2 regions of the Pseudoalteromonas sp. CnMc7-15 genome follow, and region 2 is predicted to be linked to the other one. Evidence: predicted binding sites of a transcription regulator. Region 2 holds the regulator's gene; the other holds the start of a gene.
What was found. Region 2 encodes FliA, which starts transcription of late flagellar genes. Its sites were predicted from a motif close to CTAAAGNTNNNNNNNNNNNNGCCGATA; they were not measured.
Positions count from the first base shown of each region.

Region 1 (10,843 bases), on a different contig from region 2:
GATTAAAACCATGTGGGACACCGGCAATGATATGAAAACCAAATACAAAGAAACCGCTCGAGGCGGTCTGGCGGTAAACATCATTGAGTGTTAATCGCACAAAAGAAAGGCGCCAACAGGCGCCTTTTTCATATCATGACACTGATCACTTAGCGCACTGGCAACTCAATGCTTTCAAACATCGCATCGACGTCATCTTGATTACGTAATAAGCAGGCTTTTTCAACCCGATCTTTGGTCAAGTGCGGCGCAAAACGCTCAATGAAGTCATACATATAGCCACGCAAAAACGTTCCTTTACGGAAACCGATTTTGGTCGTGCTAGCCTCAAATAAGTGGCTGGCATCGATGCACACTAAATCTTTATCGGTGATTTCATCAACAGCCATCGAGGCGACCACCCCGACGCCCAAACCTAAACGTACATAGGTTTTTATAACGTCCGCATCCGTGGCGGTGAAGACTATATGGGGCTCTAACCCCTGAGCATTGAACGCTTTGTCTAGCTCTGAGCGACCCGTAAAGCCAAACACATAAGTGATCAGCGGAAACTCAGCAACATCAGCAATACTAAGGTTATCGGCTTTTTGCGCCAGCGGGTGAGTTTTCGCCACCACAATACTGCGATTCCAGTGATAGCAAGGCAACATCACTAAGTCGGAATACAAGTGTAAGGCTTCTGTTGCAATAGCAAAATCAGCATCTCCACGTGCCGCTGCATCAGAGATTTGCTGCGGCGTACCTTGATGCATATGCAATGAAACCGCCGGGTACTTTTTCATAAAACCTTGAATGACTTCAGGCAAGGCATAACGCGCTTGAGTGTGGGTGGTGGCAATATTAAGTTTACCTTGGTCTGGCAAGGTATGCTCATTGGCTACAGCCTTAATTCCCTCGACTTTGGAGAGAATCTCACGAGCAATATTGATAATGTCTTTACCGGCACTGGTTACGTGCGTCAGGTGCTTGCCACTGCGTCCAAAAATTTGCACCCCTAATTCGTCTTCCAACATACGTACTTGCTTGGAGATACCGGGCTGCGAAGTATAAAGACTCTCCGCTGTGGCGGATACATTGAGGTTGTGATTAAGCACCTCAACAATATACTTTAGCTGCTGTAGTTTCATGGTCGTTGTTACTTTCTATTATTATTTTACTTGCGATTGCACCAGGCGTTATACGCAGTGGCCTAGACCCTAATCTTCCTGGTGAATGGGAAGGCAAATCAACACCTTGAGCCCATCTTCTTATACATTTTAGCTATTGCGATTAGCTAGGCTAGCACATTTAATTATGTCTCGGTACTGTTGATTTATGTTCAAGGCTGCGATGTTCTCCTATACTCTTATTTTATTTAATGTTATTTCATGAATTTAACGTGTATTACTACCCCAACCTAGGTTCTTTCGGTTAAGATGGGTGGTAATTGGGCAACTCAATGAGTAAGAGAATCGGGGTATGATAGTCTCTATCATTATTATGTTAATTGTCGCGCTTATCGTTATTGCGGTTTGGGTAAGTGCAGTGCAACAGCATAAAGAAAAGCAAGAAGCTCAGCGCCGCCAAGAGCTCGCAAAGCAAAAAAAAATAATTGAAGAGACGGAAGAAGTGCTGGTCAACAGTGTCAATATCCCGTTATCTAATAATGTGATGATGATTCTTTATCGTCGAATTCACGATGCGCTCGCCGCCATGGTTGAGTTATCTCCCTCCTCGAAAGAGCTTAAATCTCGGCTTAATGATGCAAAAACTCGCTTAACCAGTGGTGTTGATGAGAGCGCCAATATGGGCGAGAACTTTGCTCTTCCCGATCATGACAAGCAGCTTATTTCATTGATACAGGGAATAAAGAAACTGCGCACCATCATGCGCTCTGAACACAGCAAGGGCAAAATCGATACCCCTGTGTTTATGCAAGAGGACAAAACCTTTGAGCGCCTGCAATTAAAAATAAATATTGAAAGCCAAATTAAGCGCGGCGTGGCTGCAAGAAACGCCAATATGGTTGGCTCGGCACGGCAGTATTTCGAAAAGGCGTATGCCACGATTACCGCCCTGAATTACAGCGACGACTATGTCACGAATAAGAAAAATCAGCTTGAGGATTATCTCAATGAGATCAGCTCTGAGTTGAAAGCCTCTAACGCCTCCGCCCGTAAAAAACGTGAAGAGGAAGAAAAAGACGATTTGGATGTGTTATTCGCACCAAAGAAAAAGTGGTAGCAGCGTAAATCAAGCTATAACAGATAGGCCGATATTAAACATCGCCTATCTGCTGCCTGTACCGGGCCAAGCAGGATAAGTACCTTACGCTCAACCCTCTTACCACCTTCAATCATTGATTCAATCATTGAGCTACACACCACCCAGCTATGTGTGCCAACACCCGAAACCAAACTCCCCATAGTGCTGCGCCTGTACGCAGGGCTAGCCATGATCTGAGTATGCTGAAGTACAACTACGAAGTGCGACGTCAAGGAGCGACAATTGACAATAGAGGCTGATTTTTTGAAGCTCGTTGGTTCATACAAAAAATAAAGGCACAGCGTCATAGCTGTGCCTTTTTAGCTGTTATATATGACCTTGCTTACTAAGATAAAAACATGAACTTAAGCAAAAATAGTACTGTTAGAATCCACACACTCAAGCTAATCTCTGCCCCCTTGTTACACACTAATTTCACCGCCGTATAGGCGATAAAGCCAAGGGCAATGCCGTGGGCAATGGAAAAAGTTAACGGCGTCATCAACAGCACCACGGCAACTGGAATCGCATCTGTCATATCATCCCAATCAACCAGCTTAAGGTTTTGCAGCATGAGCACCGAGACATACAAAATCGCACCCGCTGTTGCATAAGCTGGAACCATGGCTGCTAAAGGGGCAAAAAACATCATCAGTAGGAAGCAACAGCCCACCACCACAGCTGTTAAACCTGTACGCCCACCCACTGACACACCGGATACTGACTCGATGTAGGAAGTGGTCGTAGAGGTGCCAAGCATAGAGCCTGCAATTGTCGCCGTACTATCGGCACTCAGTGCTCGACCCAAACGTGGCATACGCCCTTGCTCATCGGCTAAGCCCGCTTTTTGCGTTACCGCCACTAAGGTGCCTGAGGTGTCGAACAAATCCACAAACAAGAATGCGAAAATGACACTGAGCATGGATAACTCTAACGCCGAGGCAAAATCTAATTGCATAAAGGTAGGAGCGATGGACGGTGGCGCTGAGATCACCCCTTGATATTCAACCAGCCCCATGGATAACGCAATGCCTGTAACCAACATAATACTGATCAATACGCCGCTTTTGATATCACGATACAACAACGCCGCTATTACGAAAAAGCTCAGGATAGCGAGCAAAGGCCCACTGCTGGTAATATCACCCATCTGAACGAGCGTGGCTGGACTGGCAACAACAATACCCGCGTTTTTCAGTGCGATGAGCGCCAGAAAAGCGCCAATCCCCGTGGCGATAGCGCGCTTAAGTACCAGTGGAATGGCATTGATTATCCACTCTCTGACCTTAAATAGGCTCAACGCTAAAAAGATACACCCCGACATAAATACCGCCGCTAAAGCCGCCTGCCAGGTGTAACCCATACCTAATACTACGCCGTAGGTAAAAAATGCATTTAAGCCCATGCCTGGCGCTAATGCTAACGGATAATTCGCCCAAAAACCCATAATGAAGCAACCGATAGCAGCAGCAATACAGGTTGCTACAAATGCTGCCCCTTGGTCCATTCCCGCCTCTGCTAGCATTGCCGGGTTGACAAACACGATGTACACCATGGTGATAAAGGTCGTGAGTCCTGCGATAACCTCGCGCTTAACGGAGCTTCCATGCGATTTTATTTTGAACAGTCTTTCGAACATAGGAGTAAACAGTGATACGTAAAATAGAAGCGGCGGATACTAGCATAAATGCGGACAAATGACCGCATGTTTACACAGCAATATTGGCACCGAAACACGGCTTTAGCTTCTTCGGTATCGCTAAGCGTTTAAAGCAACGAACAAGACGTTTAAAAAAGAAACAAAAAAAACTTGCACTGAATAACTGTATAAACTACTGTATACACATACTGTATAAAACACTGTATATGGTTCACAAAATCCACAGCGAGGCAATTATGTTACATACAGCAAGTGTTCGTCATGTTAAAAGCTATCAGCAAGATAACCCTAATGTGATCAATATCGTAAAAACTGAGGATGAGATCTCTGCAACATTTGAGATGCTTAAAATCGTTCATCGCTACAATCAAAATAATGGCTGGACGCTATTAGTCGCCCCTGACAATGTGCCTAGCCGCCACCTATTGGACGCGTGCTCTATCGACACGAATAAATTGCTGGTAATTCGGGCTAAACATGTTGTTGATATGGAGTACATGCTTAATTGTGCGCTGCAAAATGGCCGTTTTGCGGCGGTGATCACCTGGACGGACATTTTAAAACAGCAACAACTCGAAGCCTTACAACTTAATACCCACCAAGCTAAAGCACAGCTTTACTGTTTCACTACCGAGCATAACGCCAGCGAACAAACAACTGTGCCCTCGCAGTTACAAGTCTGCTAATATATTGGCGTGATTCCTTGTAGTTAGAAAATGCGATGTGCCATTGTGGATTGCCGCAGCCTTTTGCTGATTGCTGCGGCCGGTTTGTAAGTAGAGCTATTGATGCCCCCGACGCCCAGAGCCTGATGCGCTCTCGTTATAGTGCATTTTGTGAACAAGCTATTGATTACTTATGTTTTACCTGCTCAGATAAAGCCCTAGAACAAAACCCCAGAGAGGAAGTGGCTGAATTTGCCCAAGCTGCGCATTTTGTACGCTTACAGATAATGGATTATGAGCCTGGCGATGCTTTGGCCTATGTTGAATTTAAGGCTTTTTACATCATTGCTGATACCCTTCACTGTATTCATGAACGCTCACAGTTCATTCAACAGCACCACCAGTGGAAATACGACAGCGGGCGGTTGTTTGAAGCCGCTGATGTAAAGCTTAGACGCAACGATCCCTGCCCATGCTTAAGTGGCAATAAATTCAAAAAATGCTGTATGTCTTGATGTGATACCGCCGCCCAGTGGCAGCTTTAGGTATTCGCTTAATTAGTACAAGAAACCCTTGGCTCGCACCTGCTATTGCACCCTGATTAGCGCGCTCTGACTGGCCATGCGCCATTATGCGCAGGCCATTACGCGTATGCTAAAGACGAGGACTTATTAATATCCACAAGTTGATCGTAAAAGGCTGCACTATCCATTTGCGGCTCGTTCAGTGGCTCATATTGGCGATGATGTTTTGCCTGTACGCTCGGATCGCAATTATCAATTATAGGTAGTGGAACATAGGTTTTGTCGTCTCGCACTGCCAAAGGCTCGGGGGTTAGACACTCTTTTAAGCGCAGAGTTGTCATTGAGCTTTGCGCCAATAATGCCCTGTCATGCTGAGCTCTATCTATTTGGTAATCCGGTAATGCCGTTGGTTTTGCAGGCGCAGCGCCCAACTGCAATCGCAACTGCTGCTCATCCACTTGGTGAGATTCTAGTTCCGATTTGGGAAGGTGAAACTGGGCAAAATCGAGTGCATCTGCTGATAATGATGCTAACAGCCAAGCAAAGTCTCCACGACGGGCCTCATGGACACTGCGACATAATTGCGAGTCCATTTGTAGTTCGTTACGAATGACGGGCTTAACTTGCATAAACTTTATTCAACCTGAATTACTTCTAAACAGTTATCGGCCTTTTTTCAGCTTTCTTTAGTTTTTTTCTTTACTTGGACTCTGAGTTTGCTATTATCGCCGCCGTTGTTTAGGAGGGGTTCCCGAGCGGCCAAAGGGATCAGACTGTAAATCTGACGGCATTGCCTTCGCTGGTTCGAATCCAGCTCCCTCCACCACTTAACAACACACATCATTCTATTGGAGGGGTTCCCGAGCGGCCAAAGGGATCAGACTGTAAATCTGACGGCATTGCCTTCGCTGGTTCGAATCCAGCTCCCTCCACCACTTTCCTATCGTACAAAATCCAACAGATGTGCATTCTCTTTAAGCCATAACCGTGCTTGGTCGGTATGCTCGTAGTAGCCATTAACCAGTGCCCAAAATTGATGGCTGTGATCCATATGTACCCGGTGCGCCAGCTCGTGAACTATGACATAGTCAATAACCCAATGCGGAGCTCCTGCCAGCAAGGTATTAAAACATAACTCACCACGCGAATCGCAACTGCCCCAACGACGCTTGTACACTTTAACGCTAATGCCGTTAGCGGCGATATTCATCACCTTTTGCCACTGCATTATGCGGGCCGATAAGTGATCAGATAATTCATCGTGCATCAGTGCCAATAGCTGTTGATTAAAATAGCGCTGGCGATGCTTCACTCGCTTACTGATTACGATGTTTATCGTTTGGTTATCTGTCTGCTCAAGTGAGCTCTCGCTTACCTCTATTGCACGTAATTCACCGAAAAGCATAATGCGACGATGTAGCCAAGGGTTATACCTAGCCGCTTCAATATCAGATTGTTTATGTAATTGTTTGTTTATCCACGCCTGTTTGCTCTCAACGAAGTCTGCAATGAAATCACGACATGCCCCATAAGGTGCTTTCACACTCACTTGCTGATTTTTGACCACCAAAGCTAGCGTTCGTCGACGGCTGTAGTGCACATCATATTGCCTACTCATACTAAACCTTTGTTGTAATTACTTGAACTAAAAGAGTTTGCCAAACAATGTGCTAACATTAAGTACATCCTTTGCAGCGCTACTAATATGATACCGTAATTACGCTCTTGGGTAAGCTTGCAGCGCACTCATAAATAACTAAACTCAGCCGTCGCTGCGCTGATAGAACAATCAGTGTCATTGTAAGATACAGGGCGCTTTCACTTTTGTGCGCGACACGTGGTTTTTCACTGTGCTAGGCTGTGATTGCCACTTGGCATCCGTTGTTGGAGTATCGAAGTACTTTATGTTTTCTCAGTTTTTTATTACCGACCCTGCTCCCGAATTGCTGGTCAATGGCAGCTATGATTGGGCCTTAGTGTTACTTTCGGTCACTGTTGCCATTTTTGCATCTTTCTTTGCGCTGCAATTAAGGGAATTTGCTCAACAACAACGCCACACTCCATTTTATCGCATGGCACTGCCAGCAAGTGCCGCCGCTTTTGCCGCTGGCGTGTGGAGTATGCACTTTATCGGAATGCTGGCATTTAGCTTATGCGTCAGCGTCGACTATGATTTCACAGTGACGGTGGTGTCATTCATCCCTGTCTTTTTAGCCACTGCCTTAGGGTTCCATTTACTCAGTACGAACAACCCTTCTCGAGCCAAGCTTGCGCTCAGTGCCCTGCTGTTGGGCGCCGGCATAGGGGTTATGCATTACACGGGTATGGCCGCGATGCGCCTAGGGCCAATGCTAGGCTATGACCCACTTTGGTTTGTTGTCTCTGTATTAGTGGCGGTCATTCTTGCATGGCTCGGCCTGGCCGCTCATTTATATTTACAACCCACAGGGCGCAGCACTCTAGGGCAAACCGGTTATCGTATTCTCAGCGCCATAGTTATGGGCTGCGCAGTCTCTGGCATGCATTATACCGGGATGCAAGCGGCACGATTTGTGGCCCAATCCCCGGTGTACAGTGAGCTCACCGATAATAGCCATGTAACCGATCTCGCTCTGAGTATTGCTATTGTAAGCCTCTTGCTCAGTGGTCTCATTGCTTTATTGCACAGTGTGATGCGCTATCGTTTGGCCCTTCAGCAACAACTTATCACTCAATCACGCCTTGAAGCGGTCCTCAATACCGCCGTCGATGGCATTATTACCATTAGCGCGAAAGGCCAAGTACTGAGCTTCAACGCCGGAGCCGAACGTATACTCGGGTATCATCGCGATGAAGTGATTGGCGAAAACGTAAAAATGCTGATGCCACAAGAAATCGCCAATCAACATGATAATTACTTAAGTGCCTACCAAAGTACCGGCATTAAAAACATTATTGGTTCCGGACGTGAGGTCAACGCCGAACATAAAAATGGCGCGCTGATCCCCATTCGTTTGGGGGTTGGTGAAGTCGCTATTCCCGGACAAAAGCGCATGTTTGTAGGTTTTATTACTGACTTGAGCGCACAAAAGGCGATGCAAAATCAGCTTGCCCAACAAGAGCGTCATTATCGCACTTTGTTAACTAATATGCCCGGCGTGGCTTTTCGCTGCCGTTTAGATAAGCATTGGAGCATGCTCTACATTAGCCCCATCGTAAAACAATTAACCGGCTATGATGACCAGCAGTTTATCGACGGCAGTGTTAACTTTGACATGCTTATCTCTGCGCAGCATAGCGACTATGTGCGCGAGCAAATATACAGCGCACTTGCACAAGGAAAAAAACACTACTCTTTTGAATACCAAATACAGTGTCGCGATGGCAGCCGTAAATGGGTGATTGATAAGGGAACATTTGAGCATACCGAAGGAGAAGAGCTTTTCATTGCAGGCGTATTGGTCGATATCAGTGAGCGCCAACAAATGGAGCAAGAGCTTGTAAAAGCGAAAGAGAAAGCCGAAGCCGCAGCGGAGACAAAGCAAGCCTTTTTAGCCAATATGAGTCATGAAATACGCACGCCCATGAACTCCATCATTGGCTTCTCTGAAGTGCTGCTAGATAGCCCATTGAATAAACAACAGCGTCAGCAACTCACCAACGTATTGCAATCTGCACGCTCTTTGCTGCATTTACTCAATGATATTTTAGACTCCGCCAAGCTTGAGCAAGGTAAAGTGAGTATTGAGTCAGTGCCCTTTAATTTGCTGGCTCTCGTCGACTCTGTGGTCTCCAGCTTTTATCACAGCGCTGAACATAAGCAGCTCTCGGTTGCCCTGAATATGGATAGTAATCTCGGTGAGCACTATCGCGGCGATCCGCAGCGCTTACGTCAAGTATTAGTCAACTTAATCGGCAACGCAGTAAAATTTACCGAGCAAGGCAGTGTCACCGTCAATGTTCGCGGCGATAATCAAGGTGTCTATTTTGAGGTGGTTGATACTGGCATTGGTATCGCCCCCGAGCGGGTGGGTGCTATTTTCAACCCCTTCGAGCAAGCAGACGACAGTACCACGCGGCGTTTTGGCGGCACCGGTCTAGGCACTACCATTAGCCGCCAGCTCGTACAACTTATGGGCGGGGATATAGGCGTCACCAGCACCTTGGGCCAAGGTAGTACATTTTACTTTACCCTGCCCCTAAAACAGGTAGCGGGCGAGCACATCAATGAGCAGAGCTCATTGACCCCACTTAGCGAAATGCCTAAATTGCGAATACTGGTGGCTGATGATGTACCGCAAAACCGCGAGCTACTGCAACTACGCCTAGCTAAACTCGGTCATCAAGTAGAGGCCGCTGATGACGGCGAGCAAGCAGTGCAACTGGCCACAAGTAATAGTTATGACATTGTGTTGATGGATATTCATATGCCCAAGTGTGATGGTCTCCAAGCAACCCGACAATTGCGTCAATATGAGCAGCACAACGAGGTTGCTACAACGCCCGTTATTGCTTTAACGGCCAGTGTCATGGGCAGTGACCGTGAAGCGGCTAAAGCCGCTGGAATGGACGGCTTTGCCAGCAAACCTGTGGTGCTGAGCGATTTACTAACGGAAATAGCCCGCGTTCTCGATATCGATTTGGCTGCACATGTATTCGCACAAACTAACGCCACCGCCCACGACAGCCAACAGCTGGTCAACGAAACCCAAGGAGCGGAGCTGTGGGGTTCAAAAGCGCACTACCTCAAGGAACTAAAGCACTTCTATAGGCAGCGCAATGAGCAGCTGCGAACACTGAGTAAGTATGATCAGCTCAGCGCCGATCAGCTTGTTGACGTGCATACATTAAAAGGATTAGCCGGTAATCTAGCCCTGCCCAAATTAGCCGATACATTAAAGTCGATTGAACGACAAAAGCAGGTTCAAGACCCTCATCGGTTTGCTCTATTCAGCTGTATTGATGAGCTCTATCAATATCTGCAAAACCACACTGACGCGCCTAGCAAAGTCGTGAGAAGTCACCATAGCGATGAGGACTTTAAGCAATTATTGCGAGAGGTTGCGCAGTTATGCGATAACTTTGAATATGATAGTGAACACAGTGAACAACTTATTGCGGCAACGCCACAACAATGGCATAAACAAGTAATGGATATCGCGAATCTCATTAACGAATTCGAGTTTGCGGCGGCAAAAGTCGCTATTGAGCAATTACTTGAGCAACTGCAGAGTGTGCAACATGATTGAGACACAAAAGCCGACTCTCCTAGCTGTAGATGATGAGCCGACGAACCTTAAGGTTTTAAATCAAGTATTAGGAAATGACTATCGCCTTATATTTGCAAAATCAGGGCCTCAAGCTTTGGAATTAGCTCATAGCAAGCAACCCGCGCTCATTTTACTTGATGTTATGATGCCAGATATGTCTGGCTTTGAAGTATGTGAACTGTTAAAGCAACGGCCAAGTACGCAGGCTATTCCGGTTATTTTTGTGACCGCCATGCAAGACGAAGTAGATGAAACGCAAGGCTTTGCCAAAGGCGCGGTTGATTACATTACTAAGCCAATCAGCCCAGCAATCGTCAAAGCGCGGGTTAAAAATCATTTGTCTTTAGTGCAAGCTGACTTACTCAAAGCCGCGCAACTTGAATTGATCCAACGCCTGAGTCATGCAGCCGAATACAAAGACAATGAAACCGGACAACACATAATTCGCATGAGTCGTTATTGCCACATCATCGCGCGCGCTTATGGCTTTAATGAGGCCCA
Region 1 is NZ_JAKRFT010000004.1:61,716-72,558, forward strand. Features, by position in the region: gene MHM95_RS10700 (L-serine ammonia-lyase) at 1-94, shown strand, start outside; gene cysB (HTH-type transcriptional regulator CysB) at 150-1,127, opposite strand; gene MHM95_RS10710 (hypothetical protein) at 1,459-2,223, shown strand; gene MHM95_RS10715 (NCS2 family permease) at 2,591-3,883, opposite strand; gene MHM95_RS10720 (SulA-like leucine-rich domain-containing protein) at 4,141-4,590, shown strand; gene MHM95_RS10725 (YchJ family metal-binding protein) at 4,716-5,084, shown strand; gene MHM95_RS10730 (VC2046/SO_2500 family protein) at 5,213-5,722, opposite strand; tRNA gene MHM95_RS10735 (tRNA-Tyr) at 5,835-5,919, shown strand; tRNA gene MHM95_RS10740 (tRNA-Tyr) at 5,944-6,028, shown strand; gene MHM95_RS10745 (YgjP-like metallopeptidase domain-containing protein) at 6,034-6,711, opposite strand; gene MHM95_RS10750 (MHYT domain-containing protein) at 6,998-10,321, shown strand; gene MHM95_RS10755 (HD domain-containing phosphohydrolase) at 10,314-10,843, shown strand, end outside.
Region 1: a site for FliA is predicted at 5,757-5,783, ahead of MHM95_RS10730 (VC2046/SO_2500 family protein). Genes of this name have one in related genera too.

Region 2 (10,843 bases):
TGCTATCGCTGAGTCGTAACGAAACTTATGACACCACCAAGATGTTTGCGGCATGGGGGGCGGTGGCGGATTCATTGCTCTATCCCATGAGTATGTTTGTACTGGTTATAGTTATCGCCGCGTTTATTGGTAATACCATGCTTGGCGGATTTAACTTTTCATGGCAAGCGATGGCACCCAAAGCCAGTAAGATGTCGCCGATGAAAGGGTTCAAACGTATACTTGGGCCGCAAGCAGCAGTTGAGCTGATAAAAGCGCTGCTCAAATTCGGGCTAGTTGCAGCGTGTGCGGTGTTTTTGATCAAAATGTATTTTTACGAAATTCTGCATTTGAGTATCGAAACGCCACCGAACAATATAGCTCACGCGTTGGAAATTATTGCGTGGATGTTTCTAGCATTGAGTTGCACCATGATTGTTGTCTCGGCAGTGGATGTGCCTTATCAGGCGCACAACCACCATAAACAGTTGAAGATGACCTTACAAGAAGTTAAAGACGAGTATAAAAACTCCGAAGGTGACCCGCAGATCAAAGCGCGTATTCGGCGAACCCAGCGGGAAATGTCACAACGTCGGCAAATGCAAGATGTGCCGGATGCTGATGTGGTGGTAACCAACCCGACGCACTTCTCGGTAGCGATAAAATACGATACTGAAAAAGCCGGTGCGCCAATAGTATTGGCTAAAGGGGCCGATGAAATGGCCTTACAAATTCGTAAAATAGCCAAGGGGAATGACGTCCCGCTGGTAGAGTCTCCGATGCTAACACGGGCGCTCTATCATACCACCGAAGTAGGCGAACAAATTCCCGAGCAGCTATTTACCGCCGTCGCGCAAGTGTTGGCCTATGTGTATCAGCTGAAACGCTTTGAAAAAGGACGCGGTCGCCGACCGTCTAAACTGGCGGACAAACTACCTATTCCTGATGAATTCAAGTATTAACCAACTGAAATATAAGATATAAAAAACTGGCCTACTCCTTGCTTTGATGACTGCAGTGTCAATTTATTGCTGTAGCATTTATGGATTTTAAGGCCGTTCTCACCCAGCTTAATCGCGATAAAAAAGAATATGCAAAAGGCGTAGGTACGCCGCTGTTGGTGCTCGCCGCACTGGCAATGGTGGTATTACCTATGCCGCCATTTTTACTGGATATTCTGTTTTCGTTTAATATTGCGCTGGCCTTGGTGGTGCTGTTAGTTACGGTCTACACCATGAAACCGCTTGAATTTGGAATGTTCCCAGCGGTGCTTTTAGTCGCGACCATTATGCGTCTGGCGCTCAATGTTGCCAGTACGCGGGTGGTGTTATTAGAGGGCCACCAAGGCGGGGATGCGGCCGGTAAAGTAATTGAAGCCTTCGGCTCGGTGGTGATCGGCGGTAACTATGCCGTGGGTCTGGTTGTCTTTCTGATCTTAATTATTATCAACTTCGTGGTTATCACCAAAGGGGCCGGACGTATATCAGAAGTGTCTGCCCGCTTTACCCTCGATGCGATGCCCGGTAAACAAATGGCCATTGATGCCGATTTGAACGCGGGTTTTATCAGCGCCGAGCAAGCGCGGGAGCGGCGTGAAGAAGTCACCCGTGAAGCGGACTTTTACGGTTCGATGGACGGTGCCAGTAAGTTCGTAAAAGGCGATGCCATTGCGGGTATCGTTATCTTAGTGATCAATATCGTTGGCGGGTTATTTGTCGGTATGATCCAACATGACTTGAGTTTTTCTCAGGCCATGGAAGTGTATACCTTACTCACCATTGGTGATGGCCTTGTGGCACAGCTGCCATCGCTGTTGCTATCAATCGGTACTGCCATCGTCGTAACTCGCCAAAATGAATCACACAATATGGGCGAGCAAGTTAAAACCCAACTTGGCAATGACAAAGCACTGTGGATAGCATCCGGTATTCTCATCACTATGGGGTTGGTACCGGGTATGCCCCATGTGGCGTTTTTAGGCTTAGGTGGCTTACTTGGTTTTGTTGCTTATTATTCGCAAAAGCAGGCAAAGCTTGCTGCTGAGCAGGAGCAACAAGAAGCTGAGCAGGGCCCTGGCAGCAATGTTGCCACCCACGACGAACCAAAAGAATTGGGCTGGGACGATGTACAGCAAGTCGATGTCATCGGTTTGGAGGTAGGCTACCGCTTGATCCCGCTAGTGGATCAGGCCCAAGGTGGAGAATTGTTAAGCCGCATTAAAGGGGTCCGTAAGAAGCTCTCACAGGAACTGGGCTTTTTGGTGCCGCCCGTTCATATTCGCGATAATCTAGAATTAGACCCTAATGCCTATCGTATTACCCTCATGGGCGTGTCCAGCGGTGATGGTGAACTCAGTCATGGTGATGAACTGGCCATCAACCCAGGTCAAGTCTTTGGCCCAATCAATGGTGTGGCGACCAAAGATCCGGCTTTTGGTCTGGATGCGGTGTGGATCAAACCAGAGCAAAAAGATGAAGCACAGTCTTTAGGTTACACCGTCGTTGACGCTGCTACGGTAGTGGCGACCCACATTAGCCAGTTACTCACTAATAACGCCTCACTGCTATTGGGCCACGAAGAAGTGCAGAGTCTGCTTGATATGCTAGCGAAAAGCCATCCACGTCTAGTAGAAGGTCTAGTACCAGATGTGTTACCGCTGACTACCATAGTGAAAGTGCTACAAAATCTCCTCAATGAAGGCGTTGCTATTCGCGATATGCGTAGCATAGTGCAAACTCTCGTAGAGTATGGTCCACGCAGCCAAGACCCAGATGTATTAACCGCAGCGGTACGTATTTCATTGCGTCGTTTGATTGTGCAAGATGCGGTTGGCGCTACGCCAGAAATTCCTGTCATAACATTGGCGCCTGAGTTGGAACAGATGTTGCATCAGTCGCTTCAGAACGCAGGAGATGAGGGTGCTGGCATTGAGCCAGGCTTGGCAGAGCGGCTACAGGCCTCTTTAAGCGAAGCCCACCAGAACCAAGAAATGTCGGGTGAACCTTCCATCTTATTGACCTCCGGGATGCTTCGTACAGTGTTATCACGTTTTGTGAAGCACACCATCCCAGGGCTGAAGGTGATGTCTTACCAAGAAGTGCCCGATGAGCGTCAAATTAAGATTGTTAGCTCCGTTGGACAGCAATAGATCGGAAAGCCGGTTGTGAGAGGGTAATATTATGAAAATCAAACGCTTTTTTGCTAAAGATATGCGTACAGCACTGAAAGAAGTAAAAGATGAGCTGGGTGTTGACGCGGTGATCATGTCGAACAAAAAGCTTGCAGATGGCGTTGAAATCGTTGCTGCTATTGACCATGAACGCCCAGCAGCCGCACCGAAAAGCGCTCCCCAGCAGCAAATGCAGCCGCGCGCCACTGAGCAGCGTATGGTACGTCCACAAACACGTACGCAACGTCCTGAGCCACAAAGTCACAATGGTGTGGCTGATTCATTGCAGGCGTTGTTAGAGCGTCAGAGTCCGAAACCAAAGAACGCTGCTCTCGCCGACATGTTTTCGCAATCAGGTATTGATATGAGCGCGCCTGAAGAGCCCGTTGAGCAGCCTCAGCGTCGCGCTGCGCCGGCCAATAACTACGCTCCGCAGCCAACGCTAGCAGAGCCAACGCAAGCCCGCGCTGCAGCGCAGTCCATGGGTGATGATTTAGACGGTGACGGTTTTGATGAGCTACACCGCCAGCCCAATGATTCTGTACAGCAAGAGGCCATGGACAGCGAAGAGATCAGTGCCATGCGCGATGAGATGAATGCCATTCGTCAGCTTCTTGAACATCAAGTATCCGGCCTATTACATCAGGACCGAGCGCGCCGCGATCCAACTCGTGCCTGCTTCATCGAGCGCTTGCAGGGCATGGGTATCGACACTGAAGTGGCTGAGCAGTTAGTGCGTTATGTACCAGACGACGTATCGCGCAAGCAAGCATGGAGTGCAGCCTTGGATATGGTGCAAAAGCAGCTACACACCACCAATAATGAGATTTTACGTCATGGCGGCGTATATGCGTTGGTCGGCCCTACTGGCGTAGGCAAAACCACAACGGTTGCAAAACTGGCCGCATTAGGGGCGCAAAAATATGGCGCTGACAAGGTTGCGCTGATCACCACGGATACATACCGTATCGGTGCTTACGAGCAGCTAGCAACTTATGGACGCATCATTGGTTGCCCTGTGAAGCAAGTAAAAGATGCCAATGAATTGGCCGATGTGCTTTATCAATTACGCAATAAACGTCTAGTATTAATTGACACTGCGGGAATGAGCCAGCGCGATTTACGTTTAAGTGAGCAATTAAACACGCTCATGCGTAGTACGCGAGTCGATATTCGTAGCTATTTAGTGCTCAGTGCCACAGCACAACATGAAGTGCTTCAAGAAACCGTAAGGCACTTCCAAAAAGTTGACTTAAGTGGTTGTATTTTCACCAAACTTGATGAAAGTCTAAGTTTAGGCGAGATTATTAGTGTAGCGATTCAAAATCGCTTACCAATAGGGTATCTTACTAACGGTCAACGCGTTCCAGAAGATATTCGCGTTGCTAACTCAGAAAAAATGGTTAGAAAAGCTGAACAATTGTTTATCAAACGCCAAAAAACACAAAAATCAGCGGCACCAGCAGGGCGCCAAACAGTGGCGTCTCAGGCAGTAGGAATGTATGATTAACACAGTGCACGATCAAGCAAGTGGCCTTCGAAAAATGAATCAAAACAATAGCCAAGGCGTAAAAGTAATCGCCGTGACCGGTGGCAAAGGGGGCGTCGGTAAAACCAATGTCTCTTTGAATTTAGCTATTGCCATGGGTCAGCAAGGCAAACGAGTCTTAGTGTTAGATGCTGACCTAGGACTGGCAAACTGTGACGTTATGCTTGGTCTGCGTGTTGAAAAGAACCTTTCTCATGTTCTAAGCGGTGAGTGCGAACTGCGCGATATACTGGTAACTGGGCCTGCGGGCATTCGTATTGCGCCGGCAACATCGGGGTCACAGAGCATGGTTGAACTGAGTGCTGCAGAGCATGCAGGTTTAATCCGTGCGTTTAGCGAGCTCGATAACGACTTTGATGTCCTCATTGTCGACACCGCCGCCGGTATCTCCGATATGGTACTGAGCTTCTCGCGTGCTGCGCAAGACGTTGTGGTGGTGGTCTGCGATGAGCCAACCTCGATTACCGATGCCTATGCGCTGATCAAGGTGCTTAGTCGTGAACATGGCGTATACAAATTCAAAGTCGTTGCCAATATGGTGCGCAGCCAGCGTGAAGGGCAAGACTTATTTGCCAAACTCTCCAAAGTAACCGACCGATTTTTAGATGTGGCGCTCGAATTAGTGGCCACCGTGCCCTATGATGAAAACATGCGTAAATCAACGCGTCGCCAGAAAGCCGTCGTGGAGTTATTCCCTAACTCACCCGCTTCGGTATCGCTGAAAAGTCTCGCTGGCAAGGCACTAAAATGGCCAACCCCTAATCAACCATCGGGGCATTTGGAGTTCTTCATTGAAAAGCTGGTCAATAATTAACTGTTGTTCGGATTTATGAATAAAGTGGCTGGATATCAAGATCAATTACAATTAAACACTCTGGTCGAGCGCCATGCCGCGCTGGTCAAGCGTGTCGCATGTCATTTGCTGGCTCGACTGCCAGCGAGTGTGCAGCTCGATGATCTCATTCAGTCCGGCATGATTGGCCTCATAGAGGCATCAAAGACCTTTGACGCCAGTAAAGGCGCCAGCTTTGAGACGTTTGCTGGTATTCGTATTCGTGGTGCGATGCTTGATGAAGTACGACGGGGAGATTGGGCTCCACGATCGGTACATCGCAATAGCCGCGCTGTAGCTACCGCTGTACATGAATTGGAAACCTCCCTGGGTCGGGAACCAAAGGATGTTGAAGTAGCTGAAAAACTTGATATTTCGCTCGATGAATACCATCATATTTTAAACGATGTTAATTGCTCTAAAGTGCTCGGTATCGAAGACTTAGGTGTCGATGAAGATGTACTCACCCCGAGCAGTGAACAATCTCAAACGGGGCGGCCCTACACCAGCGTTCACAACGAACGCTTTAACCAAGCATTAGTAGCGGCAATTAATTCTCTCCCCGAGCGTGATGCATTGGTATTATCGTTGTACTATAACGATGAAATGAATTTAAAAGAAATTGGGCAAATACTGGACGTAAGTGAGTCCCGTGTGAGTCAGATACATGGTCAGGCAATGATTAAGCTCAAAGCGAAAGTCAATGACTGGGTCAATTAGTAGTAAGAATAAAGGTTCATACCTCACTGGAGGATACTTTGGATAAAAACATGAAAATTCTCGTGGTCGATGACTTTTCCACTATGAGAAGAATCATTAAAAACCTATTGCGTGATTTAGGCTTTACCAACGTGCAAGAAGCGGACGATGGTAGTACCGCGCTGCCCATGTTGCAAAACCAAGAGTTTGACTTTGTGGTTACCGATTGGAACATGCCAGGTATGCAGGGTATCGATTTGCTCCGTGCAATTCGCGCCGACGACAGCTTAAAGCACATTCCAGTACTGATGGTAACTGCAGAGGCGAAGAAGGAACAAATCATTGCCGCTGCCCAAGCTGGCGTGAACGGTTACATCGTTAAGCCCTTTACCGCAGCTACATTAAAAACCAAGCTGGATAAAGTATTTGAGCGCTTAGGTTAACCGAGAAGGAGAGGTTTATGTCAGCTCCCGCTGCACCTCACATTACCCTAGAGCAAGCCAAACAGCTTGTATCGTTTCTTGAGCAAGGTGAGCAGGAGAAAGCCGATCAGCTGATCCTCGATGCTGCCTCCAAGGAACAGTCCGAACTGTTTGCTGAGGTTGGCAAGTTGACGCGGCAACTTCACGAGTCGTTGAAGAATTTCCAACTCGATACGCGCTTGAACGACCTCACGCAAGAAGCCATTCCCGATGCTAAGCAGCGTCTTAATTACGTGATGGAAATGACCGAGCAGGCGGCAAATAAAACCATGGATGCCGTGGAAGCCAGTTTGCCCATCGCTGAGCAGCTATCCACTGAACTACATCAAATTAAACCCATTTGGGATAAATTGATGCGTCGCGATCTCGAATTAGGTGAGTTCAAGCAGTTGTGTCATCAGCTTGATAGCTTTATGAACCGCTCTCAAGGCAGCACAGTGGAGCTGCACGACCTTCTTAACAATGTGCTGATGGCGCAAGACTACCAAGATTTAACAGGGCAAGTAATTCGCCGCGTAATCGAGCTGGTGCGCGAGGTAGAAGACAGCCTTATTAATTTATTAACTGTGTTTGCGGGCAACGAAGGTGAAGAACCGGTGGTTGAACAACAAAAAGCAAAACCAGCTGTGAACGCAGAAGGTCCAGAAGGGCCAATTATAGACACAGAATCACGTGATGACGTGGTCTCAGGCCAAGATGAAGTAGACGACTTGTTGTCTAGTTTAGGCTTCTAAAGAGGAGAGCGGCTGCATGAGCTTTGAAGTAGATGAAGATATTTTACAGGACTTTTTAGTCGAAGCAGGTGAGATATTGGAGCAGCTCTCTGAGCAGTTAGTAGAGCTTGAAAATAACCCTGATGATAAAGACTTGCTCAACGCTATCTTCCGGGGCTTCCACACTGTTAAAGGGGGAGCTGGGTTCCTTGGCATGAATGAGCTGGTGGATGCCTGTCATGGTGCTGAGAATGTGTTTGATATTCTGCGCCAAGGTAAGCGCCAGGTTACTTCTGAACTGATGGACGTGATCCTGCAAGCGCTCGATACAATTAACGACATGTTTGCGCTTATTCAAGCACGAGAGCAGCCGCAACCTGCAGACCCTGAGTTACTTGCCGTATTGCATAAACTGAGCGAACCTGAATCCGAAGATGAGGCACCTATTGCTGTGCCTGAACCTGCCGCAACTCCGAGTGAACCTGTTGTTGAACCCGAACCTGTGCCTGAAAATGTCGCATCAGGGGCCGATGATTTTGGCGATGATATTTTGTTCGATGCGCCAAGTGCTGACAGTGACGAAGGCGAAGCGATTGACGAAATCACCGAAGATGAATTCGAAAGTTTGCTGGATGAATTGCACGGCCAAGGCAAAGGCCCGTCTGTGGGTGAAGGGTCAGCGGATGCTGGGACATCCGGTAATGATGAAGATATTACCGATGATGAGTTCGACTCGCTACTAGACGAATTACATGGAGCAGGCAGCTTTGGTGCCATTAGCGATAATGGCTCCACGCCGAGCGTCGAAGAGCAAGGAGCTGCGCAGCAGAGTGTACCGACTACACCGGGCGAATCAGAGTCGGCCAGTGGTGGTGATGAAGACATTACCGAAGATGAATTTGATGCGCTGCTTGATGAGCTGCACGGCAAAGGCAATGCGCCTAAAGCAAGCTCTGCAGAAGCTTCGCCAGCGCCGGTTGAAAAGCCTGCGGCGCCAGTAAGCCAAAGTAAAGCTAAAGACACACCGCCGGCAACGCCAGCGCCTAGTAAAGCGCCAGCGGCCGCAAAACCAGCGCCGAGTACGGCGAAGGGGAGCACCCCGCCTAGCAGTGGTGATGCCAAAAAACCGGCACCTAAAGCCGCGCCACCGCCACAAGCAGAAACGACAGTGCGCGTCGATACCAAACGACTAGACCAGATCATGAATATGGTGGGTGAGCTGGTATTGGTACGTAATCGTCTTATTACCTTAGCGAATAATAACAACAGTGAAGCTATGGGTAAGGCTATCTCAAATCTTGACGTGGTCACCGCCGACCTACAAGGTGCGGTGATGGCAACTCGGATGCAGCCAATTAAGAAAGTATTTGGCCGCTTCCCACGTGTGGTACGTGACCTTGCCCGCAGCTTACAAAAAGATATTTCCTTGGTCCTTGAAGGGGAAGAGACTGATTTAGATAAAAACCTTGTCGAAGCCCTAGCTGACCCACTCGTGCACTTAGTACGTAACTCAGTGGACCATGGTATTGAGATGCCTGATGTTCGAGAAGCAGCAGGTAAACCTCGCACCGGTACGGTGCGCTTATCGGCTTCTCAAGAAGGCGACCACATTCTCCTGAGCATCCACGATGATGGCGCAGGGATGGATGCCGAAAAACTGAAAAAAATCGCTATTAGCAAAGGGGTTATTGATCACGACCAGGCCGCCCGGTTGAGTGACACGGAAGCCTATAACCTTATTTTTGCCCCTGGATTCTCCACCAAAGAGGAAATTTCTGATATTTCTGGGCGTGGTGTGGGTATGGATGTGGTGAAAACCAAGATCAGCCAGCTTAACGGCACCATTAATATCGACTCACAGCTCGGTATTGGTACCCGTCTAGATATCAAAGTACCGCTGACGCTTGCTATTTTGCCAACGCTGATGGTGATTGTTGGTGAACAAACCTTTGCTCTGCCATTGGCGGCTGTTAGTGAGATTTTCCACCTTGATTTGACCAAAACTAACATTGTTGATGGCCAGCTCACCATTATTGTGCGTGAAAAAGCTGTACCACTATTTTATTTAGAGCATTGGTTAGTCAAAGGTGCGGACCGCACCCAACGTAAAGCCGAAGGCCATGTCGTCATCGTTCAAATTGGTACTAAAAAGGTCGGCTTTGTGGTGGATTCGCTGATTGGTCAAGAGGAAGTAGTCATAAAGCCTCTGGATGCGTTGCTGCAAGGCACACCAGGTATGGCCGGGGCGACAATTACCTCAGACGGTGGCATAGCCTTAATTCTAGACGTGCCAAGCATGCTAAAACATTACGCTGGGCGCTCCAGCGTTAACTAAAATCGAGTATTAAATGGCTGTCAAAGTTCTAATAGTTGACGACTCAAGCTTTTTTCGTCGCCGGGTTACTGAAATTCTTGAAGGTGATGCCAATATCGAAGTCATTGATGCAGCTGTCAATGGCGCCGATGCAGTGGAAAAAGCAGTTAAGTTACGCCCAGATGTGATCACCATGGATGTGGAAATGCCAGTGTTAGATGGTATTTCTGCGGTGAAACAAATCATGGCGAAATCGCCAACACCTATTCTTATGTTTTCCTCACTGACGCGTGAAGGAGCCAGTGCCACACTGGATGCACTTGATGCCGGGGCATTGGATTTCTTACCGAAAAAGTTTGAAGACATCGCGCGCAACAACCAAGATGCGATTGAGATACTTCGACAAAAGGTGCGCGAGCTAGGACGTCGTCGTCTTTCGCGTTTTAATCGCCCAACGACCTCGACAACGGCATCGTCACCAGCGCGCCCCAGTGTCACCACACGCAGTTCAGCGCAACCTGATAGAAGCTTTAACCAAGGAGCTTCGACTCGGCCTCAAAGCGCTAGCCAATTCAAGCCCAGCGGCAAAAAGTACAAGTTGGTGGCTATTGGCACCTCTACCGGGGGGCCTGTGGCACTGCAAACGATTCTGACCAAGCTGCCAGCCAATTTTCCTCATCCTATTTTGCTTATCCAGCATATGCCGGCCGCATTTACTCCTGCGTTTGCGCAGCGCTTGAATAACCTTTGCAAAATCAAGGTAAAAGAAGCGCAACAGGGAGACCGTTTGCAACCTGGAACGGCGTATCTTGCACCAGGTGGTCAGCAAATGATGTTTGATGGCCGGGCTCAACAGCAAACTCTGAAGGTATTTCAAGACGACAACCCAAGAATTACTTATAAACCCAGTGTTGATGTTACTTTTGCCAGTAGCGCAAAAGCATTTGGCGGTGATGTATTAGCCATTGTGCTGACCGGGATGGGCGCTGATGGTCGTGAAGGTGCGCGGATGCTCAAACAATCAGGCTCACGGGTTTGGGCGCAGGACGAGCAGTCTTGTGTTGTGTATGGCATGCCGCAAGCGATAGCCAGTGCCGGTTTGCATG
Region 2 is NZ_JAKRFT010000006.1:100,640-111,482, reverse strand. Features, by position in the region: gene flhB (flagellar biosynthesis protein FlhB) at 1-941, shown strand, start outside; gene flhA (flagellar biosynthesis protein FlhA) at 1,022-3,127, shown strand; gene flhF (flagellar biosynthesis protein FlhF) at 3,159-4,658, shown strand; gene MHM95_RS15220 (MinD/ParA family protein) at 4,651-5,511, shown strand; gene MHM95_RS15215 (RNA polymerase sigma factor FliA) at 5,527-6,249, shown strand; gene cheY (chemotaxis response regulator CheY) at 6,288-6,671, shown strand; gene MHM95_RS15205 (protein phosphatase CheZ) at 6,689-7,444, shown strand; gene MHM95_RS15200 (chemotaxis protein CheA) at 7,461-9,758, shown strand; gene MHM95_RS15195 (chemotaxis response regulator protein-glutamate methylesterase) at 9,772-10,843, shown strand, end outside.